Regions from separate parts of the Metabacillus rhizosphaerae genome, predicted to be linked through region 3. Evidence: riboswitches for the same ligand, from Rfam matches in the RefSeq annotation. Region 3 holds a riboswitch; each other region holds the start of a gene.
What was found. A riboswitch is a leader RNA that binds a small molecule or an ion and turns the genes downstream of it on or off. The one in region 3 is predicted to bind S-adenosylmethionine.

Region 1 (10,422 bases), 120 kb from region 3:
TAAGCAAGCTGTATTTATATAGTGGTGAAAAATTTTCTGGGAGATAAATTAGTAATGTTAATTCTTCCTGAAGCGCAGTTGAATAAAAAAGATGTTCCTTAATCATACCTGTTTGTTTGCTCATGTTAAACCTCCTGAGGCAGTAACGTTAGCCGAGAATACACGGATAAAATAAAAAGATGTGTAACCCTTTTCTATTTTATCCTAGATTACTTGGCAATCACAACTAATGACTAATATATTGTTTCCTTTCCATTTTCCAAACGATCCTCTTCTTTTGATTATTTACTTTCATTAAAGTCCTTATTATACATAAAGGAAAGAAACCTGAACTGAATGAACAAATTGAGGATATCCAATTCAAACCATTGACATTTTCTCAGATCTTTATATAATAATCATATTAATCCGATAAAAAAGATGAGAATTAAAGAAAAGCAGGTGAGGGAATTGTTTTTATCAATTGAAAAGGTTACAAAACAATTTAAAAACCGTGAAAATAAAGCTGAAACTGTTTTAACTGATATAGATTTACAAGTAAAGGAAGGCGAGTTTGTTTCGATTTTAGGACCTTCGGGTTGTGGGAAATCCACTTTGCTTTCAATTGTTGCTGGGTTAACACCGCAAACTACGGGTGAACTTATTTTACAGGGAAAGCAATTAAAGGGCCCTGGTAAGGAACGAGGAATGGTTTTCCAGCAGGCTGCATTATTTCCATGGCTAACAGTAGAAGAGAATGTTATGTTTCCACTACGCAAGGAACTATCGAAAAAAGATGCACTGGAACGAGCACATAAATATTTATCTCTCGTACAATTAAGTCCTTATGCAAAGCATTCACCACACGAGTTATCAGGTGGGATGCAGCAGCGTGTTTCGATTGCTCGTGCACTTGCAATGGATCCAGCCTTGTTACTAATGGATGAGCCATTTGGTGCATTGGATGAACAAACACGTTCAAGATTACATGAGGTGTTAGAAGAAGTTTTTCTAGAAACAAAGAAAACAATCTTGTTTGTTACACATAGTATCCATGAGGCACTTAAACTATCAGATCGCATCGTTGTTATGGGAACACAGCCAGGACGGATACTAGATGTTATTGAGCTTGACTTTCCAAGACCACGTGAACAAGCGCGTGAGGAGCTCGTGAAATATGAAGACAGAATTAAGGGCTTACTTAAGTCTGAGATTGATAAAGTAATAGAAAAGGAGCAGCAGTATGCAACCAGTCGTTAAACGAATACTTTTTTACGGAATTCTGTTAGTTGTTTGGCAGGTTGCAGTGATTGTATTAGAAATATCACCTGCATTGCTGCCTGCACCAACAGATGTGTTTACATCACTTTACACAGGCTTTGCTGATTTAACACTTGTTTACGATTTAGTGGCAAGCTTTAGACGATTAGCGATAGGTTTAGCCATTGCATTAGCGCTAGGTCTTATCCTTGGTGTGTTCTTAGCTAAATCAAAAACAGCTGATGAAACATTAGGCTCACTTATCATCGCATTACAGTCTGTACCAAGTATTGTGTGGCTGCCACTTGCAATCATGTGGTTTGGCCTTAATGAAGCAGCAGTAACGTTTATTATCGTGTTAGGTGCAACCTTGGTGATGACAATCAACATGAGAACAGGTTTAAAAAATGTGCCCCCACTTTATATAAAAGCGGCACAAACGATGGATTATAAAGGATTTAGCTTGTTTTGGAAGGTCATGTTTCCAGCCTCAATTCCTTATGCTGTAACAGGAACTAGATTAGCGTGGGCGTTTGCATGGAGAGCATTGATGGCCGGTGAATTATTAAGTACTGGACCAGGACTTGGTTATAAACTGAAATTCGCGTCAGATTTTGGCGATATGAGTTTAGTTATCGCGATCATGATGATGATTATGGTCATCGGGGTCATTGTTGATCTATTATTTTTCCAAAGAGTAGAAAAAAGCGTTATGAAAAAATGGGGTTTAGATAATTAAGAAAAGCGGAATGGCCTTGATCAGCCTCAGGCAAATAAGACGCTCATGAAATGAAGGTGTTTTTTACCTTCAATTCATGAGTGGCTTATGACTCGAGGGGCTAGGCGCTGGAGCTAGACACTAATTAAAAAGAGACGGAGGTTTTAACATGAAAAAGGGTATATTATTTGCACTTATATCGGTTTTATTAGTAGGTGTATTGGCAGCATGTGGGACGGCTAATACAGGTTCAAATGGTAGTGGAAGTGATAGTAAAAAGGAAGTAGTAATTGGTTATTTTCCTAATATTGATCACGTACCTGCGATGATCGCTAAGGAAAAAGGGTATTTTGAAGAAGCATTAGGGGAAGATGTAAAAGTAACGTATAAAACGTTTCCTGATGGAGCAGCATTTATGACTGCGTTAAAAACAGGTGATATCCATGCAGGTTTAGTTGGCCCTGGCCCTGTTATGAACAACTATGCAAACGGAGCAGATGTGAAGATTCTAGCAGGAGCATCTTCAGGTGGAACAGTTATCGTTGCATCTGAAAAAAGTGGTGTGCAATCAATTGATGATTTAACAGGTAAAACATTTATTACACCTGGTGTAGGCTGCACACATGATGTTCAAATGGAGACATTCCTTCAAGACTTCGGCATTACATCAGCACGTATTGGTGGAACATTAAAGCATGTAACTGGTAACCCAGCTCAATATGGAGCAATGTTTGAATCAGGAAAAGTTGATCTTGCTGCAGTTCCAGAACCATGGGCATCTATGCTTGTAAATGATGGAGCGAAAGTGATCGTTGATACGGATGAAATTTCTTACGGAACAACACTTCCTAATACTGTATTAGTAACAAGCGGAAAGTTAATTGAAGAAGACAAAGAACTAGTTGCAGCCATTGTAAAAGCACATGAAAAAGGTGTTAACTTTATTAATGAAAACCGTGAAGAGGCACGTGATATTGCAATTAAAGCGATCAAAGATATTACAGATCAAGAGCTTGATCCAGCAATCGTTGACAGTGCTTGGGAGCGTGTAACGTATACAACAGAAGTAAATGCAGAGGTTGTACAAGAATTTGCAAATTCTTCATTTGAGCTTAAATTTCTTAAAGAAAAACCTGAATTTAGTGATCTAATCGATACTCAATTCTTAACAAAGTAGGCGTTAATCGTGAAAAAACTTGTTTTTATCACTTTCCTTGCTGTTCTAGTGTTGGTAGGCTGTTCACAGTCTATCAACCTAGAGGAGCATTTTTCTTTAAACGGGACAGTTGAGCCTTTAGATGCTGTTAATCAAGTTGGAGAAAAAGTAAAAATGTCAGATTATGAAGATAAAGTCTGGCTTTCTACGTTCATTTTCACAAATTGTGATACTGTTTGTTCACCAATGACCGCACATATCGCAACACTTCAAGAGCAATTACAAGACGAAAAAGTAGATGTTGAGCTCGTCTCCTTTAGCATTGATCCAGTACATGACACACCTGAAGTGTTAAAGGGATTTGCAGTACAATTCGGTGCCGATTTTAAAAATTGGAACTTTCTCACTGGCTATGAACAAGCAGAAATTGAATCCTTCTCAAACACTAGCTTTCTTGCGCCTGCTGCAAAACTAGAAGGCTCAAACCAATTCGTTCACAGCACATCAATCTATCTTATGAAAGGCAACACGATACTCGAACAATATGAAGGTGTATCAGAAGTACCGAATGAAAAAATTGTCGAAGATATCAAACTATTACAATAATTGTGTTGCAATCTCAACTCGAATCATGTAAAGTAGTAAAAAAAAGTAAACATTAAAAATTTCATACATTTCTTATCAAGAGAGGCAGAGGGACTGGCCCTATGAAGCCTCAGCAACCGGTTCAAAACGAGTGAAGATCTCGTAACCGTTGATTTGCGAATCTTAAGCGAAACTTTAAGTAAGTTTTTTACAGCACCGCCAGATAATAAAAAATGAATCGAACAAAGCTTCCTTGTTTGTTCGAAGCATTTTTTATTATCTGGTGCAGGCTTGCTAGTGCAAGCCGCAAGCACTTGCGTGCTGTAACAACTTATAGAGTTTCCTAAGTTTAATTGCAATTCAACTACTTTTAAGCTCCACCCAAGATCTTCTACGTGCCAAGGTGCTAAATCCAGCAAGCCACACCAGCATTATGCTTGAGAGATAAGAAGAAGCGCACTCAAATACACAGTCTTCTTCTTACCGGGGAAGGCTTTTTAATTTGTTTTGAAAGTCTCTAAAAATGTGCTTCCTCTCATGTGCATAATCAAGAAAAATAACCTTAACTTAGGATGGTGACAGACATGAGTCAACGAATTGAAACGAAGTTAGCGCAAATTGGAAATCGAAGTGAAAATGTTACAGGTACGGTAAATCCGCCAGTCTATTTTTCGACAGCTTATCGACATGCTGGAATCGGAGAATCAACTGGCTTTGATTATATTCGAACAGGAAATCCTACAAGACTATTAGTTGAAAAGGCCATTGCCGATTTAGAACATGGTGATCGTGGATTTGCATTCAGTTCAGGGATGGCTGCTATTCAAACGATTATGGCATTATTCCAAAGTGGTGATGAACTTATCGTATCATCTGACCTCTATGGTGGAACTTATCGTTTATTTGAAAGAGAATGGAAAAAGTACGGTTTATCATTTCAATATGATGATTTCACAAACCCAGCAGAAACAGAAAAATTAATATCTGAAAAAACAAAGGCGATATTTATCGAGACACCGACAAATCCATTAATGCAGGAAGCTGATATTAAAGAGCTTGCGACGTTAGCTAAGAAACATAATTTATTAGTGATTGTTGATAACACATTTTATACACCTATTATTCAAACACCAATCCTTGATGGAGCTGACATTGTGATCCATAGTGCAACAAAATATTTAGGTGGACACAATGATGTGCTTGCGGGTCTAGTTGTTACAAAGGGTGAGCAATTAAGCGATGAGTTTTTCCAACATCAAAATGCGATCGGCGCGGTTTTATCACCGTTTGATTCCTGGCTCTTAATGAGAGGAATGAAGACATTATCACTTCGCATGAGACAGCATGAGCAAAACGCTCAAGCCGTTTCACAATTTTTAGAAGAACATCCAGATGTTCTCGATGTTTTATATCCAGGAAAAGGTGGAATGCTGTCATTCCGTTTGCAGGATGAAACATTGGTGAATCCATTTCTAAAAAGCCTTAAGACGATTACTTTTGCGGAAAGCTTAGGTGGAATCGAAAGTTTTATTACCTACCCTGCAACCCAAACACATATGGACATTCCATTGGAAATTAGAATGGCAAATGGTGTGTGTAATAGACTACTGCGTTTCTCAGTAGGTGTAGAACATGCTGAGGATATTATCGAAGATTTAGCTCAGAGCTTTAAACAAATGAAGGGGGCTGAAGCAATTGAGCAATCATGATTGGTCGTTTCAAACAAAACTTTTGCATAATGAATCAAAGGTAGATAGAGGTACAGGTGCTGTTAGTGTTCCAATTCACCATTCATCAACTTTCCATCAATTTGATATAGATGAATTTGGGAAATATGATTACGCACGTTCTGGTAACCCCACAAGAGAAGCGTTAGAGCAAGCGATCGCAGAATTAGAGGGTGGAACAAAAGGCTTGGCATTTTCTTCAGGAATGGCTGCTATTTCAACAGCATTCCTGCTTCTTTCCCAAGGTGATCATGTCCTTGTGACTGAGGACGTATATGGTGGAACCTTTCGAATCATAACAGATGTTCTAACTAGATTCGGGATTGAGCATACTTTTGTTGATATGACAGATCTTCATCAAGTAGCATCAAAGATTCGTCCGAATACCAAAGTAATCTACATGGAAACACCTTCAAATCCGTTGTTGAAAGTTACAGATATTCGAGGAATTGTGAACCTTGCGAAGGCAAATAACTGTCTAACGTTTTTAGATAATACATTTTTGACACCAGAGCTACAAAGACCTTTAGAGTTAGGTGTAGATATTGTGTTACACAGTGCGACAAAGTTTTTAGCAGGTCATAGTGATGTCCTTGCAGGTCTTGCTGTTGTGAGGGATACTGAATTAGGTGATCGCCTATACAAACTGCAAAATGCATTTGGAGCAGTACTAGGTGTTCAAGATGCTTGGCTTGTGTTAAGAGGATTAAAAACATTACATGTTCGTTTGAAGCAATCCTCTGAATCTGCTCTGAAAATTGCTGAGTTTCTAAGTGAACATCCTAAGGTTGTAGAAGTCTATTATCCTGGATTAAGCTTTCACCCAGGACATGAAACTCAACGATACCAAGCAGATGGAGCAGGTGCCGTTCTTTCATTCAAGCTTGCTGATGGTGAAGCAGTGAAGACGCTTGTTCAACAAGTTAAACTGCCGGTTTTTGCAGTAAGTTTAGGTGCGGTTGAATCAATTTTATCCTACCCTGCAAAAATGTCACATGCAGCAATGCCTCCAGAGGAACGTGAAAAACGAGGAATTTCAGATGGATTACTTAGATTAAGTGTCGGCTTAGAAAATGTTAATGACCTAATTAAAGATTTTTCTGAAGCATTAGAGAAGCTACCACAAGTTAATAAGAAAGAAAGTGTTCGTTAGGACTGACTCTATTTGGGTCAGTTTTTTTTAATAGAGAAGATAAGCTCCAAAATACATACAAATTGAAAAATGTAACAAACTAAGTTTATACCTCAAAAAGGGAGTTTCTTAAATGAAAAAATTGGTATCATTGTTGTTACTCTTGTTAGCAGTACTACTACCTCCAATGCTTACACATGCTCATGTTAAATGGTTTGCTAAAGTCGCACCTGAAAAGGTTAGTATAGAGGAGATTTTATCACCACTTTTCATTACGATTTCATTACTGTGCGCAGTTTTACTGGCTGTTTTATCTCAGGTGATGAGTAAAGTAATGGATATTCCCCTAGCATCAAGGCTGGATAAGAAGCTAGATAGTTTTCGAAAGTATTCTAGACATGTTTTGAAATATGGGACGGCTGTTTCATTTATTTTTCAAGTCTCATATGAAACGATGTTTGCTCCTGAATTTACGATTCACGATACGTGGCAAACAGTTGTGATGTGGATCATTATTATCTTTTTATTAATCCCACATCATTATGCTACAAAGATTGCCGCTTTGTTTATGTTAGGATTGTTTATTAATGTATGGAGTCAAGCAGGGTGGTTTCATATGTTAGACTACGGATTTTACTTAGCTATTATTGGTGTTTTATTAGTAGGGCGTACAAAGTTAGAAACAGTTGGTTTTCCATTTTTATATTTAGGAACGGGCCTTAGTTTATGTTGGGTAGCTGTAGAAAAGTGGGTCTATCCGATGATGACGACAGATATTATTCATCACCACAATGTTCCAACGTTTGGCTTTGATCCGGGGATCTTTGTTGTTCTCTCGGCGTTTATCGAATTTGTCGTAGGGTACCTATTAGTGGTAGGAATATTAAATAGAGTATTGGCTGTTGTTGTAACGATTCTTTTTATCCTCACTACAACAATCTTTGGTTATACAGAGGTTGTAGGTCATGCGATGATTCATATAGTCCTACTCATTTTTATTATCGAAGGGATCTCATTTTATCATCCGCCAATTAAAATTCATAAAACTAGACTTGATCAAATGATCTTTGTCTCACTGAATTTTTTGTTTGTGTTAAGTACATTTTTGCTTATTTACTATCGATTTGCATAATTTAGAAAGGCTGACTCGCCAAACTTTGTTGCTTTTAAAATAGTATTGGGTTGGTGATTGGCACTCCAGGATGCTCGCTTTCCGTGGGTCTCATCTGTCCCGCTACTCCCACAGGAGTCTCGCATATCCGTTCCAATCAACCTAATCAGTTTTGTTCAAAAACAAGAATCTTTTAGAAAAGAGCCTTTAAAAAAGACTCGGAACAAGTTGTTCCGAGTCTAAATATTTTTATACATTAATTTGTGTGGGCCGATCGGTTCGATCGTAAACACTTCACCAAATTCATGTAGACCCAATTTTTTATAATAATCACTGACTGAAATCCGCGCATTACACCACCATAGTTCAACATTCTTTTCCTTTAGTAATTCTTCACCATGTAATAGGATAGAACTACCTGCTTTTAGTTTGCGGTGATCTTGTAGTGTGGCCATTCCTCTAAGGCGATATTGAAGTTCTTCATCAAAACATGGATGCTTTTCTTTGTGAAAAGAGGCGATACTAATTAACGTCTCTCTAAAAAATGCTCCTAAGTGAAATGAGTCTATTTGATGATCATTCTCAAATTTACAAGCTTCAATCGATTGATTTGGACGTAAAACTTTATGTCTTATTAGATATGTATCTTCTGGGTTAATTTGTCTAATTACTAACATCTAATTCCCCCCACCTATTCTGCTAAAATTATACATAATTATTTTCATTATTAAAAATACGGAAAACTTTTGAAAGAATATAAGAAATTCTTATTGGTGCTATCTTGATGTTTTATATAAGATTTTTATTAAGAATCCATTTAGTTAATCTATTTCCTTACCACTCTATGCATGTACTGAAACTCTAAAACATATATACTTAAATAAGTAAGCTATTACTTGGAAATCGTTAGAAAAACGATTGAAATAGAAGAGTATGACTTAGGATATACAGATTTCAGAATCTTCACAATTAACAATTTTGTTGTTTTTTATGTTAATATAAACTTGTATAATTTTACACAAAATTACAGAGGGGGAAAATTTATGAAAAAAATTCGTAGTAGCTTTTTATTTGTAATGATATTAACACTTACGATGATTATTGCTGCATGTGGGAATGCTGGTAATGAAGATGTTGCTGGTGATGAAGGTGGAAATAGCAGCGGTGAAAAGCAAAACTTAAGTCTTCTAACTGGGGGAACAGGAGGTACATATTATCCACTTGGTGGACAAATTGGAAAAATTATCTCTGATAACACAGACGCGAATATTACACCGCAAACATCAGGTGCTTCTGCTGAAAACATGGAAACTCTAAGAGCAGGAGAGGCGGAGATTGCCTTTTCACAAACTGATATCGCAGCATATGCAATTGAAGGAAAAGAGATGTTCGAAGGTGACCCAATTGACAATATTCAAGCAATCGGTTCTATTTATCCAGAAACGGTACAGCTTGTAACTACAGAGAAAAGTGGAATTAAATCTGTTGAAGACCTAAAAGGAAAATCAGTTTCAGTAGGTGCTCCTGGATCAGGAGCATATATAAATGCCATGCAAATTCTAGAAATTTATGGCTTAACCAAAGAAGATATTAAAGCACAAAATCTTTCATTTGACGAGTCTACAGATGGAATCCAATCAGGTAATATTGATGCAGCATTTGTTACTGCGGGAACACCAACTGGTGCAGTCGAAGCGTTATCCGCACAAAATGATGTTGTGATTATTCCAATTGCTGATGATAAAATCGATGCGCTAATTAAGCAATATCCACATTATTCGAAGGATAAAGTTGCTACTGGAACGTATAATATTGAGGCTGATGTTAATACTGTAGCCGTAAAAGCAATGCTCGTTGTCACAAATGATCTTAAAGAAGACCTAGTGTATGAGATGACAAAAGCTTTATATGAGAACACTGACAAAATTACTCATGCAAAAGGTGAGTTCATTACCCCTGAAACGGCACTAGAGGGTTTAGGTGATATGGAGCTGCATCCTGGTGCAGCAAAGTATTTTGAAGAAAAAGGAATGACAGAATAAAAATTTATTAAGGAATCGATAGATCGCTTTGTGCGGTCTATCGATTTCAATTTTAAGTCTATCTTGATCGGTGGGGTATTAATGAAGAAAAGGAAGACTATTGTTGTATTACTGTGTTTTCCTCTACTACTTTTCATCATTTTTCTTCTTTTTTTTCCTTATAAACAAGTAATTGCCTTCACATACGAAGATCAAGAGAAATTACTTGCCTATTTGTCGTTAGAAAAGGTGAAAACCTTTCAAATAAAGTATACACACTCCATTCATCTCTCAGATGTGCTTGAATCGTATCGTTTATCCGACAATCAAATCAACCAAACAGAGCTTGCATACGAGGACTTTGCAGTCGGGATGCCTTCTAATGCTGAAGGTGACGAGGTATTTGAGGAAATTGATGGTACATACTATATAAAAAATATGAGTCGTTCATTCCCTTTTATTGATTTGAGAATTGGACAAGTGAGAGCGAATCATCGATTAATCTATCAGAATAAGACATATTCATTATCTAATTATATTAAACCTGGAACATGGGTCAGAATATCGCAGAAAAAAATTACGATATGGCAACAACTGAAAGGAGTGAATATTAATGGCTGATAAAGAGGAAATTAAGTATTTAACAGAAGAAGAGCAACAGGAACTAATAGAAAAATATGATCCTGAAGCAGGGACAAGGAAACTAACTGGAATATTGGGTTACATCGCTTTT
Region 2 (10,422 bases), 2.2 Mb from region 3:
ACGATGTGAACACAACAATTGTTGTGATAATAACGGATATAATCGTACCCATTGCGATAATGGAAATAAACCCTGGTCCTAAAGCAACAATCAGAATAGGACCAAGTGCTACCTTAGGCATTGCATTTAGAATAACGAGATAAGGATCTAAAATTTTTGAAAGCCGAGCAGACCACCATAACAACGCTGCAAGTAATGCACCAAGTAATGTGCCCAAAATAAAACCTAAAATTGTTTCAAATAGAGTAATTCCTAAATGTGAAAGAAGGGTACCGTCATTTAGTTTTGTCACTAACAGATTCCATATCTTAGAGGGTGAACTAAATAATAACGGATCGATCCATTCTCTACGACCGGCAATTTCCCATAAGCCAAAGAAACAGATAAAAATGAGAATTTGATAAAATCGTATCCATTTCTTTTCCTTATCAAGACCACGTTTGTAATTTTTGTGAAGGAAATCAATGGTTTCATTCTGTTTCAAACTGATCCAACTCCTTCCAAATTTGCTGAAATAGCTTCGAAAACGAAGGGTGTTGTCTAGCATAAAACGGTGCTAGTTCTCTCAGTTCCGTTGGTATCAAATATGTCCGGTTGATCCTTCCTGGCTTGGCGGAAAATACGTAAATACGATCACTCATCGCGATTGCTTCGCCAATGTCATGGGTGACGAGGAGGGCTGTTTTCTTATAATCTTTTAACGTTTGTACAACTAAGTCTTCAAGTCTTAGTTTTGTTTGATAATCCAATGCTGAAAAGGGCTCATCAAGTAAAAGTATTTTCGGATTTGTTGCTAATGTTCGAACTAGTGCCGCTCTTTGTCTCATACCACCTGATAATTGACTGGGATATTGATTTTCAACATTTTCAAGGCCCATCTCTTTTAAAAGAGCTAACGTTTTTTGTTTATTTTCAGTTGTTTTTTGACCAATAACTTTCAGCCCTAAAGTGACATTTTCTTCAATTGTTTTCCAAGGGAATAGATAATCCTGCTGCAACATATAGCCAATAATTGAATCAGGCTTTGTAATGATTTTATTGGCAATTGTTACAGTACCTTCCACTGGCTTAATAAGACCAGCGATGATTGATAAAAGAGTTGTTTTTCCACAACCACTTGGCCCAAGGAAGGAGATGAACTCCCCTTCCTCTACATTAAGTTTTACATCTTCAAGGGCAACAGTTGCTGAATCCTTGGAAAAATAAACATGATGAACATGCTCTACTGATAAGAATGACATGTAATGATCCTCCTTACTTTTCAACCACTTCTTCTGCATATATGGTATTCACTAGTGTGTCATAGTCAATTCGCGTTGGTAGCTCTCCAGCCTCATCCATAATATTTTGTAGATTATCCCATTCATCTACATCTAGGATAGGATCTGTTGAAAAGGAGCCTTGTTCCTTGTAACGTTCCACAACCGTTTCAATAAGCTCTAGCTCTGTATCCTCAAATTGCGGGGCAATTGATTTAGCAATCTCTGCTGAACTTTTTTCTTGTACCCATTGCTGTGCTTTATATATTGCAGCTGTAAACTTTCTTGCTGAGTTTTCATTTTCTTTTAAAAAGCTCTCCTTGCTCATAAATGTTGTATAAGGAACTTTACCGGACTCTGTTCCAAAGGAAGCAACAATATGACCAGTTCCTTCTTTTTCAAAGATACTAGCTGTTGGTTCAAATAATTGAACAAAATCACCAGTTCCTGAGGCAAAGGCACTTGGGATGTTGGCAAAATCAATATTTTGAATAAGTTCTAGATCAGTTTTTGGATCAATATTGTGTTGTTTTAAGACAAATTCACCAACCATTTGTGGCATTCCACCTTTTCTTTGTCCTAAAAACGTACTATCTTTTAATTGATCCCATTTAAAATTGTCTATTTTTTCACGACTTACAAGGAAGGTGCCATCTGTTTGTGTAAGTTGAGCAAAATTTATCACAGAATCACTCGACCCTTGCGCATGAACATAAATCGATGTTTCTGAACCAACTAATGCGATATCTGCTCCATCTGAGAGAAGTGCAGTCATCGTTTTATCTCCACCCCAGGTTGTCGTTAATTCGACATCAAGGCCCTCCTCTTCAAAAAAACCTTCTGCCATCGCGACATATAAAGGCGCATAAAAAATGGAATGTGTAACTTCTGCAAGTTTAATTTTTTCTGTCTTTTGTTGATTACATGCTGAAAGTGGCAATACAATAATAAGCGGAAGAATAACCAATAGCAGCCATTTTTTCATGTTGTGAACCTCCTGGATGCACTGCATCTTAAATTTTTTATTTTCACCGGAACTTAAATCAAAATCGACGATAGATGCTGATAAACTAAGGCAAAGTTGTGAATTTATAATAATTTATGAATTTCAAAAAAATGTGTGAATGCCTATTATTCTTTTAGTAACGTACAGAATTAGGGTATGTTATTAAATATCGATGAATTTGCGAGAGAAAGAGTGAACAGTAGATGAATGGTGAAATACTTAGTAAGGTAAAATATCCATCTCCAAATCCAAATATTCGACTTTGGGTGGTGACCTATCTTTCAAATCATTTAAAAGTAAAAGGACTTTTGGCAGAGCCTAATACCCCTGGGTGCTATGATGGATTTCTATATTTGCGAGGTGGGATTAAAAATGTTGGTACGGTAAGGGTAGGACGAATAATTCAGTTTGCCTCAGAAGGTTTTATCGTAATGGCACCATTTTACCGAGGTAATCAAGGTGGTGAAGGGAATGAAGACTTTGCTGGAGATGATCGTTATGATGCCATCTCAGCAATCGAACTTTTAAAAAGGCATCCAAATGTGCATTCACATCGTATCCATGTTTTTGGATTTTCAAGAGGTGGTGTTATGGCATTATTAACTGGTATTTTAGCTGAAGATGTGCGTTCTGTTGTTACATGGGGTGGAGTCTCTGATATGTTTTTAACATATGTTGAGCGTGAGGATTTACGTCGAATGATGAAAAGAGTTATTGGTGGTACACCTACAAAATTCCCGAATCGATATATGTGGAGAACACCTTTGTACGAATTAGAAAACATGAATCCACCTGTATTAATTATACACGGAGTTAAGGATAAAAATGTCTCAGTTGAGCATGCATACAGGCTTGAAAAAAGATTAAAGGAATTAAATAAACAAGTTGAAAGCTGGTACTTTAAGGGATTTACTCATTATTTTCCTCCTAAAATAAACCGTGAAACACTACATAGACTATGTTCCTGGATGAAAAAACAATAAATTAGTTTTTCTTGTCAGGACAAGGTGGTAAAATAAAATAAAATGAAATGTACCAATAAGGAGGTTTTCTTTTGGGAATGCCTGTTGAATTCAATACAATGATTGTAACAAAAGGTAAAGAACAACGAGTGGAAGAAAATGTATTTCTTTTAACAAAAGAAGGATATAGAATATATCCGATCGATATTCCGTTAGAGGTTAGAAAAACGAAGGATGGAGAAATTGCTGGTGAGGCTATTGTAGAAAAACTTCAGCTTCATGAAAATAAAACAGTTGTAACATATCGGTTAGTTGCCCTTAATTCAACGAATTAATAAAACAAAAGATAAACCAGGTGAAAAAGTAATTAGCTTTTTCACCTGGTTTATTTGTTTTATAGTGTTCCAATCAACCTGAAATAGTTTTTATTTAAAAAACTACTATTTTTAGGAAAGAGCCTAAATTAATCCTGAAGTGAAATTGAAAAATTACAATATCATGAATTTTTGTTTGCAGGTTAGGATAAAATTATTATGTTGAAATATAACTTAAGTTATCAATTATCAGTTTAATATCTCTTTAAATAAAAGGGAGGCTGACTCATTAGCTTTTGAGTCAGCCTCCAATTCTTTTAACCTATAGGTCCACCAAATTGTTGGATTTCAGGGGAAACATGTGCAAATTTTTCAAAGTTTTTCTTAAACTGTGATGCTAGCTCTTTTGCTTTCTTTTCATAAGCTTCCTTAGAGCTCCAAGTAAGATGTGGCTGAAGTTTATCATCCGGAACACCTGGAACGTGTATTGGAATGTTGAGGCCAAATACTTCATCAGTTACCGTCTCAATATGATCAAGATCTCCTTCAATTGCAGCTTGAACCATTGCTCTTGTATATTGTAACTTTATTCGATTCCCTACGCCATATTCACCACCGGTCCAGCCTGTATTAACTAAAAATACTTGAACTTCATGTTCATCAATTTTTTGTCCAAGCATGTTCGCATAGCGAGTGGCTTGTAATGGTAGGAATGGTGAACCGAAGCAAGTTGAAAAGGTTGCCTCAGGAGCGGTAATTCCTCGCTCAGTTCCTGCAAGCTTACTAGTATAGCCGCTCAAAAAATGGTACATTGCTTGTTCTCTAGTTAACTTGCTAATTGGAGGAAGAACCCCAAATGCATCTGCAGTTAAAAAAACAATTGCTTGTGGATGTCCCGCTATACTAGGTGTAATAACCTTATCAATAGCATCTAACGAATATGCAGCCCTTGTATTCTCAGTGAAAAAGGAATTATCATAATCAGCTTCACGAGTTTCATTATCAACAACAACGTTTTCTAAAACGGCACCATAGCGAATGGCATTGAAAATTTGGGGCTCTTTTTCTTCCGATAAATTAATACATTTCGCATAGCAACCGCCTTCAATATTAAAGATGCCAGAAGTAGACCAGCCATGCTCATCGTCACCGATTAATCGTCTGTTAGGATCAGCAGACAAGGTTGTTTTTCCAGTTCCAGATAAACCGAAAAATAAAGCAACATCACCTTCAAAACCAACATTTGCTGAGCAATGCATTGAAAGAATATTGTTTTCTGGTAACAAAAAGTTCATAACTGAAAAGACAGATTTTTTCATTTCACCAGCGTATTCTGTCCCACCGATTAAAATTGTTCTTTTCTCAAATGAAATAATGATAAATGTTTCAGAATTTGTACCATCAACAGCAGGATCAGCTTTAAAGTGTGGTGCACAAAGAATAGTAAAAGGCTTCTCATTTGTAATCGATTTTTCATTGTCTTTTATAAAAAGCTGCTGTGCGAATAAATTATGCCAAGCATATTCATTTATGACTTGAAGAGGCAACTGATAGCGTTTATCTGCACCGGCAAAACCATTGAAAATGTATAATTCTTCTCGTTCCTTTAAGTAGTTGATCATTTTACTATAAAGCTTATCAAAGTCAGCCTCTAAAATAGGTTGATTAACAATGCCCCAATCAATTTTATTTTCGATAGAACTTTCTTTCACGATAAATTTATCTTGTGGAGACCTACCAGTATATGCTCCAGTAGTCGCTCGGATTGCACCAGTTGAGGTTAAAATCCCTTCCTTGCGTTTAAGTACTTTTTCCACAAGTTGAGCAACTGATAAATTATGTCTTGCATTATCCCCTTTTAACAACTCTGCTAATTCATTTGTCATCTCCACAATATTCATCCCCATTACCATCCTTTTCGAAAAATTAACGTAGAAAGATATATTACAAAATTCTGACTTAGTTTTAAATAGTATAACACATTATATTTAATTGAACATACTAATCGTGTGTGTTTTTTGAAAAAAAGTTTAGAAAGCAATTTTTATACTTCAAAAAGAAACTTAATAATATGTCAACAAAATGGGTAACACTAATGAATAGATTAATCATGAAAATTAATAGGAAATAATCTCTGATAACTTGCTGTTTTTTGTTGACACCATTACCCCAGTGCGCTATGATATGTCCTTGAACGGATTCTCTTATCCCGAGCTGGTGGAGGGACAGGCCCTATGAAACCCAGCAACCTGCTATCAAAGGAAAGCGGCGATTATGCCCAAATGACATTTTCCGACGCAAAGGTGCTAACCTGATGCAAGGCGAAAGCCCTTGATCGATAAGAGCGAAAGGCTATGAACGATAACAAACCTTTCCTCATTTAGGGAAAGGTTTTTTTGATAACAGAAAATAAGCGTATCTTCTTCATTAGAGTTTTACCAGGACAAGCATGTGGTAGAGGTACATAATAATTCTGTTCACAAAACATGCCAGCGTGATTCTTTTAGGTAAAAGGAAGAGTTCCGGATCAATTTGAACATGAGTATGAGGAGGAAAACTTTAACATGACTAAAAAACGTTTATTTACTTCTGAGTCTGTAACAGAAGGCCATCCAGATAAGATTTGTGACCAAATTTCAGATTCAATCCTTGATGCAATTATTGAAAAAGATCCAAATGCACGTGTAGCGTGTGAAACGTCTGTTACGACAGGATTAGTTTTAGTTGCTGGGGAAATTACAACAACTACATACGTTGATATCCCAAAAATTGTTCGTGAAACAATTAAAGGTATTGGCTATACACGAGCTAAATATGGCTTTGATGCAGAAACTTGTGCAGTTCTTACTTCAATTGATGAGCAATCAGCCGATATCGCTATGGGTGTTGACCAAGCACTTGAAGCTCGTGAAGGCCTAATGTCTGATGAAGAAATTGATGCAATCGGTGCTGGAGACCAAGGATTAATGTTTGGATTTGCATGTAATGAAACAAAGGAATTAATGCCACTTCCAATTTCATTAGCTCACAAACTTTCACGTCGTTTAACAGAAGTACGTAAAGAGGATATACTTCCTTACTTACGTCCAGACGGTAAAACACAAGTTACGGTAGAATATGATGAAAATGATAAACCAGTTCGTATTGATACGATCGTTATTTCTACTCAGCATCACCCAGAAATTTCATTAGAACAAATTCAGCGTAACCTAAAAGAGCATGTTATTAACCCAGTTGTCCCTGCAGAATTAATTGATGAAAATACAAAGTATTTCATTAATCCAACAGGTCGCTTCGTCATTGGGGGACCTCAAGGAGATGCTGGTTTAACTGGACGTAAAATTATCGTTGATACGTACGGTGGTTATGCACGTCACGGTGGTGGTGCATTCTCTGGTAAGGATGCGACAAAAGTTGACCGTTCTGCCGCTTATGCTGCTCGTTATGTAGCGAAAAATATTGTTGCTTCTGGATTAGCTGATAAATGTGAAGTTCAATTAGCATATGCAATTGGTGTTGCACAACCGGTATCGATTTCAGTTGATACATTTGGAACTGGAAAAGTATCGGAAGAAGTTTTAGTAGCTGTTGTACGTAACAACTTTGATCTACGTCCAGCGGGTATTATAAAAATGCTTAATCTACGTCGTCCGATATATAAGCAAACTGCTGCGTATGGACATTTCGGTCGTAATGATCTAGATCTTCCATGGGAAAGCACAGACAAAGCTGAAGCGTTAAGTAAAGAAGCGTTAAATCAATAATTTATAAAAGAAGAAAAGGGTCTGATGTATTTTGCATCAGACCCTTTTCTATATCAGTGTATAAGACTTAATAAGTGAATATTTTTTCTTCTATATGTGAATAAATATTGAAGCATCAAAGAAAACGTATCTAATTATGATAGTTATGTTATATCATAGTATGAGTGACGATTTGGAGGTTATACAATATGAAACAAGGGATAATCACTTGCTCCTTCATTTTCCTTTCTTTAGTTTTAAGCGGCTGTCAAGAATCAGCAAATCATCAAGAACATCAAGTCGCTTCTGAAGAGGAAGTAAAAGCACCAAAGGTTGAAATAATTGCTAGTAAACATGTTAATAAAAACGAAGAAGTACCAATCTCTGCAAAAGTATATTATGGTGATGATCTAGTGGACGATGCAGAGGTAACGTTTGAGATAAAACTTGGTGATGTTTCAGAAAAAATTGAAGCAAAACTTATTGAAACAGGTACATATGGAATTAATTATCAATTTAAGGAAGATGGTACATTCAAAATAACCGCACATACAAATGTAGAAAGTTATCATACGATGCCATCATTAGATATTCAGGTAGGAGAAGGCTCAACAGCTACGATTACAGAAAAGAATGATGAAAAAGAAAGCGAGAATGAGCACCAGCATCATGAACAAACAGAAGCGGGGCACCATCATAGTAGTGTAACGATAACTGTAGACGAATTATCTGATTTTAAGGTAAATGAAGAGGAGCAGTTATCAACAACAATTCAAGAGGGTGAACAACCATTTCCAGATGCGACGGTGAGATTTGAAATTTGGAAGGATGGAGAAGAACAACATAAGTATATTGATGCAGAAGAAGCATCGACAAAAGGGACGTACACATCTTCCTATCAATTTGAAGAAACTGGTATATATAAGATAGTAGTTCATGTTGAAAAAGGAGAGGTTCATGACCATATTGAGACTTCAGTTGAAGTTCAATAAGGGGGTGGACCTCTTTTTGTCGTAAGATTAAACACGAATTTTATCGATATTTGAAATAGTTTGAAACAATTTACATCCACCTGTTGTCTCATTAGTAAAATATTGGGTAAGTGTTTAATGTAGAAAACACGTTATTTATTCTCTATTTGCTTTTGCAAGAAGAATGGGAATTTGAACTATAAACGAAAATTAGTTAAAAGGCTAAAGGGCCTATTAACTAATTTTTCTGCATTTACTAATTTTATTTTGATTTTTATGAGTAAAGAAGTTAACATTTGTACCCTCATATCCGATGTAATAGGTAAAGACATAAAACTGTGGGGGCTACAAAATGAAAAAAGAGATGAAGTTTTATGAAAGGATTTCAGTTAAATTTCAAATTTGTCTTGCGATTTTAGCAGTAGTACTTACGAGTACGATTGGACTTCTTAGCTATATTATTGTGAAAAATACTTTTGGACAAATTCAAGAATCGCAAGGGTTATTTTGGAGTTTGTTAGGAATACCAGCTGTTATTACGATCGTTTGCTTGTCTGTGTTTTATTTTTTCATTCATAGAAAGTTAAAAGTATTAAATCAGATCCTGATTGCTTCATCTGAAATTTCAGCTGGTCGTTTGTTTGTAAACCCTTTAAAAGAGGGAAAAGATGAATTCGGTTTACTTGCACTATCATTAAATAAGATAAATGATGACTTTCGAGCTTTAGTTCATGATTTGAAGGACACAAGTTATTCCATTTCCACTTCATCATATGAGCTCTCAGCTTTATCAGAGCAAACAACAACAACTAGTGAAGAAATTGGAAATGCCCTAAATGAAATTTCAAAAGGATCAGTTTCACAGGCTTCTGATATTGAATCCACAAGCCAAAAAGCAAGTGATTTACAAGCAAATCTCACCAACATGACAGAAGGAAGCAATGCTATAATCCAATTAACAGAGGGTTGTGTAAATGCTGTTCAAGCAGGTAAGGATAGTATGATTGGCTTGCAAGTTTCCAATAAAGAGAATGCTAACATGTTAGATCAAATCAGTTTAGGAATAACGACCCTTTATCAAAGTGTCCATCAAATTTCCGGAATTGTGACAACGATTGATAATATTTCAAAACAGACAAATCTATTGGCTTTAAATGCTAGTATTGAAGCTGCAAGAGCTGGAGAACATGGAAAAGGATTTGCCGTCGTAGCGGAAGAGGTTAGAAAGCTTGCAGAAGAAACAAATAAGGCTACATCTCAAATCCAAACGATGATTCAAAATATAGAAAAGGAAACAGAAGCAACCGTGCTTGTGATGTCTCAAACAACAGAGATTTCAAGTGGCTTAAATCAAAGTGTTTTAGCATCAGAAAATGAATTTAATGAAATTTCTTCATCTATCTCAAAAATTATTGAAGGAATATCAAAGCTAAATAAAGAAATTGAAACTGTTTCAGATCATAGTTATATCATTTTAGATTCGATACAAAATATATCTGCAGTTGCAGAAGAAACTGCAGCGTCAACTGAGGAGATAACAGCGTCTGTTGATGAACAAGTGAATGCGGTAGTGACCATTAATCATTCATCAGAAAAATTAATTGCATTAAGTGAAAACTTAAATAATTCACTTAAAAAATATATGGTAGAATAAAAATCCTAATTAAGCAGTGGATTTCTTAACTGAAATCTCACTGCTTTTTGATATGTAATCAAGCAATTAAAAAGGTTTAGCTGCATCTAAAGCAGTTAAACCTAATGAATTCTTGCATTATGCATATCGAATATGATTATTCTCAAGGAGTGATTCTTCATATTCCTTTAATAAACCATCAAATATTTGATCCCAGGTTTGTGATAATGCATATTTACGAGCAGTTTCCCCCATTTTTTGACGTAATGCATGATTTTCTAATAGATGAATAATTGCTTGGTTAAATTGCTCTACATTTTTTGGCTCACATAGATAGCCTGTTACTTCTTGGTTAATAATATTTTTAACTCCACCCGAATTTGCTCCGATAACAGGTGTACCAGTCGCTAAAGCCTCTAAAACAACATTTCCAAATGTTTCTGTAGGAGATGGGAAAATAAATAGGTCAGAGTTAGCATAAATTTCTGCAAGACTTTCGCCATTTAAGAAACCAGCAAAGGTCATATTTTCAGG
Region 3 (10,422 bases):
GGAGGAGTGTGAAGTTCACTAGTCGCTGGGCGCTGAAGCTGGATGTCAAAGCGCTATCCACAGTACTCGAATTTTATAATTTCCTAAACGTGAACTAAAGCGTATAAGGAGTTTGAAGTTCACTTCTGCTTTAGCGCTGGAGTTAGATGTCAAAAACTTTGCGAGCATTTCATAAAAAGCAACCAAAATCTAACAAGACGAAAAGGAGACTTTATGGAAACGAAACCTTTCTTAATTGCTTTAGACTTAGATGGAACTCTTTTAAAGGACGATAAAACCATTTCATCGTATTCAAAAGAGATAATTGAAAAAGCAAAAGCAGCCGGACATATCGTTTGTATTGCGACAGGAAGACCCTTTCGATCAAGCTCCATTTATTATGATGAATTACAACTTACTACACCGATTGTTAATTTTAATGGTGCATATGTTCATCATCCTAAAAATAATGAGTGGGGAACATATCATACAACACTTGAACTAAACGTAGTAAAGGAAATTATTGAGGTTGCTGAAAAACATAGCATACATAATATGTTAGCTGAAATCATTGATGACGTATATTTCCATTATCATGACGAAAAGCTTTTAGATGTATTTAGCATGGGGAATCCATCCATTAAAATTGGCGATTTACGAGAAAATCTGGGCGATGATGTAACAAGCATCCTCATACATGCAGCAGAAGAAGATGTTGAAAAAATAAGAACTTATTTATCGGATGTACATGCTGAGGTGGTTGATCACAGAAGATGGGCAGCACCTTGGCATGTTATTGAAATAATTAAAGCAGGGATGAATAAGGCAGTTGGCCTACAAAAAATCGCATCCTATTATGACATTCCCGTTGAACGGATAATTGCATTTGGAGACGAGGATAATGATCTAGAAATGCTTAAATATGCTGGCCATGGAGTTGCAATGGGCAATGCAATAGACCAACTCAAAGCTGTTGCTAATAAGGAAACACGGTCAAATGAAGAAGATGGTGTTGCTCTATATTTAAAAGATGTATTATCCCTTTAAATGGTGTTAAATCAGCAACAAATTGCCATTAATATATTCATTTATTTCGTACACAATAAGACAGACGTAAACAAACGTCACCATTAAAAAGGGGGGCTTTTTCAATGGGTAAACGTAACAAATCAAAACGTTTTGTTCAACAAGGCAAAGATACAGTTACTAAGCACGATGAGAGGTTCCCTTACCATACAACATTATCAGAATCAGAAGAACGTAAAGCAAATAATGCCGTAGATACCTCACTTGGAGGGATATAAATGGGAAATCAATTGTTTCAACAAGCTAGAGAATCTGTGGCTTACGCTAGTTCTGTTGCAAGTGGGGCTGTTCAAGGTGATAAGCATGAAGCGATTATGAAAGCAAAAAATGCACTGTCATCTGCATTTGTCAATTCAACAGATGCCGAACGTGCTCAACTTCGTGAGTTTCAGCAAACAATTGAGTCTATTTAAGAAAAGCGCAAGCTTTATGAAAAGGAGCTGACTCTCATGAGTCAGCTCCCTTCTTCTGTAACGTGAATAGTCTTCTTTTTTATTAACCCTTCGGTATCTTGCGATAAAATAGATACTTCAACTTCATATTCACCAGGTTTTATACCTTCCCATATTTCTTCCCACTTTATGCTTTCAGCTGGCTTAATTAAGGTAGACTCTAGGGCTTGAGCAAACATCTTTCCTTCTGAGTAACGATATACCTCTTGATTATTTTGCTCAGTAACGATAATTTCATATTTTTGACTCGAAGAAAAATCAAGTTTTTTCGTTTCACTTGAATTGTTTATTAGTGTAATAATAAATTCCGCTTGATTACGTAAGACATTCACGTCAACCATTAATTCGAGTTCATCAATCTCCACTTTTACCTCCCCCTCTTTTTCTTCAACAAGTGTATTTGCAGTATTCTCATTACCACCTGTACAACCAAATAAAAACATAATCATCATGCTAAACAGTATGATAGATCGTGCCATTCAAAACACCTCATTAATCTTTCCTGAAGAAGCCAAATATCCCTGTTGTTTGGATTATATTAGTAAATGCATTCGGATCTACTTCTTTGATTATTTTTTCTAAATCATACAATTCATACCGAGTAATAACAATAATCATCATATCCTTTGATTCATTCGTAAAAGCACCCTTAGCTGGAATCATCGTAATACCTCTTACTAGTTTCGAATGGATGGCTTTCTTTAAATCATCTGCCTTTTTTGTAACAACCATCGCAGTAAGCTTCACATGTCTAGTATGGATTACGTCAATTACCCTTGTTGTAGCATAAAGCGCAACTAAAGTATATAATGCCTTCTCCCAACCATACAAAAGACCTGCTGTAAAAATAATGACAGAATTCAACATGAAAATATAGGTTCCAACAGGCTTATCTTTCATTCTAGACAGCACCATTGCGATAATATCTAATCCCCCTGTAGAGGCACCATATTTCAATGTGATTCCAACACCAACAGCAAGTATTACCCCACCGAAAACCGCATTAAGTAAAATATCGTTTGATAGAGATTGTAGTGGAATTAATTCTAAAAATACAGTTGTTGCTGCTACACTTAAGAAGCTATATAACGTAAAGGTTTTCCCTACCTTTATCCATCCCAAAATTGCTACTGGAATATTTAGTAGTAATAATAAGATACCTGTGGAAATATAAAAAGGTGTATATTCCTCTAGTATGCTAGAAAGCAGTTGAGAAAGTCCTGTAAAACCACTTGAATATACGTTTGCAGGAATTAGAAATAAGTTCAAACCTATTGCATTTAATAATGCACCAACAAGCACAACAATAATTTTTACTACCTCACCTTTAATCATGAAAAGATAGACCTCCTTTACAATCTAAGTCCCTATATTCTTTGTTCTTCCCATTTTCATGTAAAATGAATACAAAGATTGTATTTTAATTTGGTCATGATAAACTAAAAATGAATTAGACTTATTAGCATGACTGCATTTTGAAGGAATATAGATATCTTATACTTTCGTATTTAATTGGAAATTTTAAAAAATGAGCAAATACAAATGAGGTGTTTAAATGAATGTACATATCCTAGCAGATAGTGCTTGTGATTTACCCCTAGATTATTTTGAGGAACATTCTATTTCATTTCTTCCGCTTAGCGTAGATATTAAGGGTGAGCAACTACAAGATCAAATAGAAATAAAACCTAAACAGTTATATAATGCAATGCGCGAAGGTGCTGTTGTTAAAACATCACAACCTTCTCCTCTTTTAATAAAGGAATCATTTACAGACCTTGCAAATAAAGGAATACCAAGTCTTTATGTAGCTTTCTCGTCGGAGCTATCCGGAACGTATCAGACAGCGATGATGATTCGAAATGAGGTACTTGAAGAATTCCCCTCATTTGAATTAGCGATTATCGATACAAAGTGTGCCTCGCTTGGACATGGTCTTGCTGTTAGATATGCAGCCGATTTAGCTGAAAGTGGAAAAAGCCTAAGTGAAATTGAGACAGCTGTTAAAAACTATTGTTTAAAGATGGAGCATATCTTTACTGTAGATAATTTAGAATACTTAGCTCGTGGAGGCAGAATTAGCAAAGCATCTGCATTTGTTGGGGGACTTTTAAATATCAAGCCTTTACTTCATGTAGAGGACGGAAAACTTATTCCTCTTGAAAAGATACGCGGACGCAAAAAAGTTTTTCGACGCATTATTGAAATTATGAGTGAACGTGGTGTTAACTTACAAAACCAAACCATCGCCATCAGCCATGGAGATGATGAAGAAGCTGCTTATGAAATGAAAGCATTGATCGAGAAAGAATTTTCACCTAATGAAGTGTATATAAATTATGTTGGGGCAGTTGTTGGAGCTCATGCTGGTCCTGGTACTCTTGCGATATTCTTCTTAAATGACGAGTTGTAGTAACACATATTTAAAGCTCGGAAAGGGCATGATAAAGCTATATTCGTTTGAAAGGAGTTTTTTCATGCCACATACTAGTGATAACGATAAAAAGGCACAAGATAACAATGCTAAGCGCCATGAAAAAAACATGATGCGTGATAAAAATCGCAAGCAAGGTGAACGTCAATATTCTAAGAGAACAGATCATAAATGAACAAAAGGTCTTTTACTTAGGCATGCAACTCATGTTAAGTGAAAGACCTTATTGTTCTATAGGTTGTTATTTTTCTGGTTTTACATATATCGTTAGACAATTCGTTTGTAGGTCCATTCTCCCATAATGATATACTTGATCACCAAGCGAAAAAACATTCTTATCTTTTAGATGTGCATATTGCTCTCTTGATAGCTTTAACTTATTATGAATTCCATCTTCAACTGCAAGCACTTTTATTTCCATCCCATACCAATCCTTTATACTAAACATTCTATAAAATCAGTATATTTTGTAGCTTATGAAAGCGTCAAGATTTTGGTTTGAAATGAATCTACTTATAAAAGTAGGCTGTTTTCGCAAACTTTGTTGCTTTTAAAATAGTATTGGGTTGGTTGATTGGCGCTCCAGGATGCTCGCTTTCCGTGGGGCGGGCGATGAGCCTCCTCAGCGCGAAGCGCCTGCGGGGTCTCATCTGTCCCGCTACTCCCACAGGAGTCTCGCACCTTCCGCACCAATCAACCTAATCAGTTTTGTTCAAAAACAACAATCTTTTAGAAAAGAGCCTAAAAGTATGAACCTGTATGACAGGATCTTACTTTTATATTATCTATTATTTACTTCAGTTTAAAACTGCCTAACGTTTGCTTTAAATCGTCAGTTAATTGACTTATTACGAAATGAACCATCGTCATATTCATATCGCCAATAAAAAACGTCCTCCATTTCTAATTAGAAATGGAGGACGTTTTGTTATTTTTATTGATCCTGCTGTTCTTTAAAATATGTCCAGCCATCTTTTTGATAAACTCTACCATTTTTCATTAAATGCCCTAAAGCTCGTTTAAACGCACCTTTACTTAGTTCAAATCGTTCATATATATCATCTGGATCACTTTTATCATTGAAAGGCATAGCTCCGCCTCTTTCTTGCATATAACCATAAATTCGTTCTGCATCACCACTCAATGCCTCATGCTTACGAGGCAATAAACTGACGTTAAGAGTCCCATCTTCCTTCACGTCAATAACTCGTCCTGTTACTGTTTCACCTAAACGCGGCTCAACGGTTCGCTGTGAGGAATGGATAAAACCTTTATAGCCTTCTTCAGTTAATATGAATGAACCTGCTACAATCATTCTGTAAACAGTTCCTGATATTTCTTTATTAAACAACGAACGATCAGCATCTTTAAAGAGAGGTTCAACAATTTCCTCTGTCGCTAGGCGAACAAAAAAACGGCCATTTCCTGAAACCTTTAATGTACAATAAAGCTTGTCCCCTGGTTTAGGCCATACTTCTCTTAAAAACGGGAGGTGATCCATTGCAACAAGAGCATCCTTACTCAAGCCAATATCCACAAATGCCCCCATATCATCTACTACATCTACCACTTCGACCCAACCATATGATTGATCCGTAATCAGTGGTTTTTTCATTGTTGCATACAATCGTTCTTGAGCATCAATCACGAAAAAGACCTCAATTTTTTCTCCAACCTCGATTTCTCCTATCACTTCGCTTTTATGTAATAGTACGCGCTCATCTCCATCTGTTAAGAAGTATCCATAATCAACCTTTTCATCTATCGTTAATATTGCAAATGTGCCTGGCATCATATCATTTATCGTTCCTTTCATCATTTAAGTGAAAATATTATTAGTTCTCACTTTCTCATCATTTATACGTCGTTTTCAGCAAACAATTATACTCAATAATCATCTGAGCGTTTAAAAAGTTGTGAACATTGTTTTATTTTACTATAATCTAACCATATTATATACGTAATGGAGGATTAATATGGCGAAAGATAGTTCATTTGATATTGTATCCAAAATTGAATTCCCTGAAGTAACAAATGCAATTAGTATAGCAATGAAAGAAATTGCTACTCGTTATGATTTCAAAGGGAGCAAAAGTAATATATCATTAGAAAAAGAAGAACTAGTTTTAGTCTCAGACGATGAGTATAAGCTAGACCAACTAAAAGATGTCCTATTATCAAAACTTGTTAAACGAAATGTACCAATTAAAAATATTTCGTATAAAAAAATTGAGAATGCCTCAGGTGGAACAGTTCGTCAAAGAGCAGAATTAGTTTCTGGGATTGATAAAGAAAATGCAAAAAAAATAAATACGCTTATTAAAAACGCTGGCTTAAAGGTGAAAACTCAAATTCAAGATGATCAAATTCGTGTAACAGGAAAAAGCCGAGACGATTTACAACAAGTCATTGCTGCAATAAGAGAAGCTGACCTACCAATTGACGTACAGTTTATTAATTATCGCTAAAAACAAAAGCGCTGGAGCTGGATGTCAAAGTTCCTACCAAAAGTAATCTTATATGATTTTCCCAGGCAGTTCATCAAACAAATCGTTGTCACATGAACTGCCTTTTTTACGTTTCAAAACTTGATTACCACCTTTTCCCACACTTAATTTTATCCAAAATATCATTTAACTATTGATATTTTTCATAATATTAGATAAATTAGTTGTAACACTTTTCAATATATTAAAGTAAATACAATAATTTCATATCTTATCAAGAGAAGCTGAGGGACTGGCCCTATGAAGCTTCAGCAACCGGTCCATAACGAGTGAAGACCTGGATTTTAGTTGATTGTTCAAAGGAAGAAAATAAACCTTAAGTTGTTTTCTATCCGCATCTACAAAGCTTGCAGGTGCGGATAGAAAACAAACAACAGTATGGTTTACAACCTTTCTAAACAATTTAATCTATCCTACTTATCCTCCGAGTGCCAAGGTGCTAATTCCAGCTAAGCATGTAAGATGCTTGAAAGATAAGGGGAAGCTTTGAATCATTCAGCCTTCTTCTTAAGAGGGCTTTTTTTATTATTATTTCGATTCATCTTTTCTCCTCACACTACTACATAGATCGGAGGCTTTTCTATGAGCTTTTTGGAAGACTTAAAAAGTAAGATTTTAATTGGGGACGGTGCAATGGGAACAATGCTTTATTCCCATGGTGTTGATCGTTGTTTTGAAGAATTAAACCTATCAAAACCTGATGATGTCAAGCGCGTTCATCAAGCATATATTCAAGCCGGTGCTAACCTAATTCAGACGAACACCTATGGGGCAAATGATATTAAACTCTCACGTTACGGCCTAGAGGATGAAATTAGACAAATTAACAAAACTGCTGTTGAAATTGCCAAACGAGCAGCTACTTCTTCGACGTATGTATTTGGAACTATTGGCGGAGTTCGTTCCTTCAAAAAAAGTGCCCATACACTTGAAGAAATTAAACGCAATTTTAGAGAGCAGTTGTTTATCTTACTAAATGAAGATGTAGACGGCCTATTACTTGAAACCTACTATGATTTAGAGGAAATGAAAACAGTACTCCAAATTGCAAAAAAGGAAACAAATAAACCAATCATTGCCAATGTATCCCTCCATGAAGCAGGTGTTTTACAAGATGGAACAGCATTAACAGATGCTTTTTCAACTCTCGAAGAGCTTGGTGCAAATGTAATTGGCTTAAACTGCCGTTTAGGTCCATACCATATGATTCAATCTCTTGAGGAGGTTCCACTTCTTGAGTCAGCCTATCTATCTGTATTCCCGAACAGTAGCTTACCTGCTTTAAATGAAGGTCGTCTTGTTTATGAATCTGATGAAGGTTACTTTAAGGAGAGCGCTCTGAAATTTAGAGACCAAGGTGTTCGCCTAATTGGTGGCTGTTGTGGAACAACACCAAAACATATTCAAGCAATCGCTGAAGCTGTAGGGCATCTTGCTCCTGTTACAGATAAAAAGGTAAGAGTTCCGAAGCAAGTACAAGTAAATATCACATCTAGTAATACTGACACACTTCCTCCACTTCAGGAGATTGTAAAGGAAAAACGTTCAGTTATTGTTGAGCTTGACCCACCGAAGAAGCTTGGAATGAATAAATTCCTTGAAGGGGCACAAGCGCTTCATCATGCAGGTATCGATGCTTTGACTCTTGCAGATAACTCGCTTGCTTCTCCACGGGTAAGTAACCTAGCTGCCGGAATACTCGCAAAAGAAAAAACAGGTGGCAGAGCATTAATTCATATTACATGTCGTGATCGAAACTTAATTGGCTTACAGTCTCATTTAATGGGTTTACATTCATTAGGACTATCTGATGTACTAGCAATTACTGGTGACCCTTCAAAAATTGGTGATTTCCCTGGGGCAACTTCTGTTTATGATGTTTCCTCGTTTGATTTAATCAGTTTAATTAAACAATTCAATGAAGGTGTCTCTTACTCCGGTAAACCATTAGGTGAAAAAACCAACTTCTCAGTTGCGGCTGCCTTTAATCCAAATGTTCGTCACTTAGATAAGGCTGTTGTCAGACTTGAAAAGAAAATTGCCCATGGTGCAGATTATTTTATCTCACAACCTCTTTATTCAAGTCAGCAAATTGTAGATGTATATGAGGAAACCAGAAACTTAAAAGCACCTATTTACATCGGGATCATGCCATTGACATCAAGCCGTAACGCAGAATTTATTCATAATGAAATTCCTGGAATTAAACTTTCAGATTCGATTCGTGAAAAAATGGCAGCAGCTGGAACAGATAAGGAACAAGCCCGCCAAGAGGGCTTAGCCATTGCAAAGGATCTTATTGATACAGCATTTGATTTATTTAATGGAATTTATTTAATAACTCCATTTTTACAGTACGACCTTACAGTGGAGCTAACCAATTACATCCATGAGAAGGAAAAACAACTGGCTGAAAGGAAGATTACACATGTGTAGCATCAAAAATGAAATAAAAAAACGGATACTTGTACTTGACGGTGCAATGGGTACAATGATTCAAGCTGCTGATCTTACACCTGATGATTTTGGTGGTGAAGACTACGAAGGCTGTAATGAATATTTAACTTTAACAGCACCGAAAACAATTGAAATGATTCATGAAGCCTATCTTGAAGCAGGCTCAGATATCATTTCAACAAACACATTTGGAGCTACTTGTCTTGTTTTAGATGAATATGACCTAGGTTCTTTCGCCCTTGAACTTAATATTGAATCAGCTAAAATTGCAAAAAACGCAGCTGATAAATTTTCCACACCTGAAAAACCAAGATATGTTGCAGGAGCAATGGGTCCAACAACGAAAACGTTATCTGTAACTGGTGGGACAACATTTGATACTTTAGTCGATAACTATGAAGAACAAGCAAGAGGATTAATTATCGGTGGCGCTGACTTACTTCTCCTTGAAACTAGCCAGGATATGCTCAATGTAAAAGCTGGATTCTTAGGCATCCAAAAGGCATTTGAAACAACAGGTAAAGAGCTTCCACTTATGGTTTCAGGAACAATTGAACCAATGGGTACAACATTAGCAGGACAGGATATTGAGGCTTTTTATGTCTCATTAGAGCATATGAAACCAATTTCGGTTGGTCTAAACTGTGCAACAGGTCCTGAATTTATGACAGACCATATCCGTACATTATCCGGATTAGCGAATACAGCTGTAAGTTGTTATCCGAATGCTGGCTTACCTGATGAAGAAGGTAATTACCATGAATCACCTGAGTCACTTGCCAAAAAACTTGTTGGCTTCGCTGAACAAGGCTGGCTAAATTTTGTAGGCGGTTGTTGTGGAACAACTCCTGAACATATTAAAGCCATCTCTGATGCTGTAGCAACGATCAACCCACGGAGCATCGAAGACGTTTCAAGTGGTCACACTGTTTCTGGAATCGATGCCCTTCTTTATGAAGATGGCATGCGTCCACTATTTGTCGGAGAAAGAACAAACGTTATAGGTTCTCGTAAATTCAAACGGTTGATTGCAGAACAAAAATTTGAAGAAGCCTCTGAAATTGCTAGAGCACAGGTGAAAAATGGTGCACATGTTATCGATATTTGCTTAGCAGACCCTGACAGAGATGAACTTGAAGATATGGAAGCATTCATTCAAGAGGTTGTTAAAAAGGTAAAGGCCCCTCTTGTTATTGACTCAACAGATGAAAATGTCATCGAAAGAGCATTAAAATATTCTCAAGGTAAAGCTATCATCAACTCAATAAACCTTGAGGACGGTGAAGAACGCTTTGATGCAATTGTTCCCCTTGTAAAAAAATATGGTGGAGCTTTAGTTGTAGGGACCATCGATGAAATTGGGATGGCATTAACAGCTGAAAAGAAGCTTGAGGTTGCGATTCGTTCACATGATTTACTTGTCAAAAAACATGGTCTTAAGGCGAGTGATTTAATCTTTGATCCACTTGTTTTCCCAGTTGGAACTGGTGATGAGCAATATATTGGA

Region 1: linked by a shared signal. The riboswitch ahead of WCV66_RS25405 (methionine biosynthesis PLP-dependent protein) and the one ahead of WCV66_RS26010 (bifunctional homocysteine S-methyltransferase/methylenetetrahydrofolate reductase) in region 3 are both predicted to bind S-adenosylmethionine.
Region 2: linked by a shared signal. The riboswitch ahead of metK (methionine adenosyltransferase) and the one ahead of WCV66_RS26010 (bifunctional homocysteine S-methyltransferase/methylenetetrahydrofolate reductase) in region 3 are both predicted to bind S-adenosylmethionine.

What each region holds. Positions count from the first base shown of each region.
Region 1 covers NZ_CP147403.1:5,358,596-5,369,017, reverse strand. The annotation lists gene WCV66_RS25430 (esterase family protein) at 1-124, opposite strand, end outside; gene WCV66_RS25425 (ABC transporter ATP-binding protein) at 451-1,239, shown strand; gene WCV66_RS25420 (ABC transporter permease) at 1,223-1,978, shown strand; gene WCV66_RS25415 (aliphatic sulfonate ABC transporter substrate-binding protein) at 2,127-3,134, shown strand; gene WCV66_RS25410 (SCO family protein) at 3,144-3,719, shown strand; SAM riboswitch class I at 3,789-4,149, shown strand; gene WCV66_RS25405 (methionine biosynthesis PLP-dependent protein) at 4,283-5,407, shown strand; gene metC (cystathionine beta-lyase) at 5,394-6,578, shown strand; gene WCV66_RS25395 (DoxX family membrane protein) at 6,691-7,689, shown strand; gene WCV66_RS25390 (GNAT family N-acetyltransferase) at 7,908-8,345, opposite strand; gene WCV66_RS25385 (TAXI family TRAP transporter solute-binding subunit) at 8,712-9,710, shown strand; gene WCV66_RS25380 (DUF1850 domain-containing protein) at 9,792-10,310, shown strand; gene WCV66_RS25375 (TRAP transporter permease) at 10,303-10,422, shown strand, end outside.
Region 2 covers NZ_CP147403.1:2,066,810-2,077,231, forward strand. The annotation lists gene WCV66_RS10075 (ABC transporter permease) at 1-484, opposite strand, end outside; gene WCV66_RS10080 (ABC transporter ATP-binding protein) at 471-1,241, opposite strand; gene WCV66_RS10085 (ABC transporter substrate-binding protein) at 1,255-2,244, opposite strand; gene WCV66_RS10090 (alpha/beta hydrolase family protein) at 2,469-3,248, shown strand; gene WCV66_RS10095 (DUF2584 domain-containing protein) at 3,320-3,562, shown strand; gene pckA (phosphoenolpyruvate carboxykinase (ATP)) at 3,859-5,442, opposite strand; SAM riboswitch class I at 5,743-5,886, shown strand; gene metK (methionine adenosyltransferase) at 6,106-7,305, shown strand; gene WCV66_RS10110 (FixH family protein) at 7,494-8,276, shown strand; gene WCV66_RS10115 (methyl-accepting chemotaxis protein) at 8,608-9,909, shown strand; gene WCV66_RS10120 (glycosyltransferase family 1 protein) at 10,027-10,422, opposite strand, start outside.
Region 3 covers NZ_CP147403.1:5,482,348-5,492,769, forward strand. The annotation lists gene WCV66_RS25960 (Cof-type HAD-IIB family hydrolase) at 214-1,026, shown strand; gene WCV66_RS25965 (hypothetical protein) at 1,131-1,283, shown strand; gene WCV66_RS25970 (DUF3813 domain-containing protein) at 1,284-1,478, shown strand; gene WCV66_RS25975 (BsuPI-related putative proteinase inhibitor) at 1,520-1,996, opposite strand; gene WCV66_RS25980 (YitT family protein) at 2,010-2,852, opposite strand; gene WCV66_RS25985 (DegV family protein) at 3,073-3,930, shown strand; gene WCV66_RS25990 (DUF3941 domain-containing protein) at 3,995-4,126, shown strand; gene WCV66_RS25995 (hypothetical protein) at 4,193-4,372, opposite strand; gene WCV66_RS26000 (S1 RNA-binding domain-containing protein) at 4,886-5,746, opposite strand; gene WCV66_RS26005 (YajQ family cyclic di-GMP-binding protein) at 5,928-6,419, shown strand; gene WCV66_RS26960 (hypothetical protein) at 6,585-6,638, opposite strand; SAM riboswitch class I at 6,667-6,938, shown strand; gene WCV66_RS26010 (bifunctional homocysteine S-methyltransferase/methylenetetrahydrofolate reductase) at 7,041-8,894, shown strand; gene metH (methionine synthase) at 8,887-10,422, shown strand, end outside.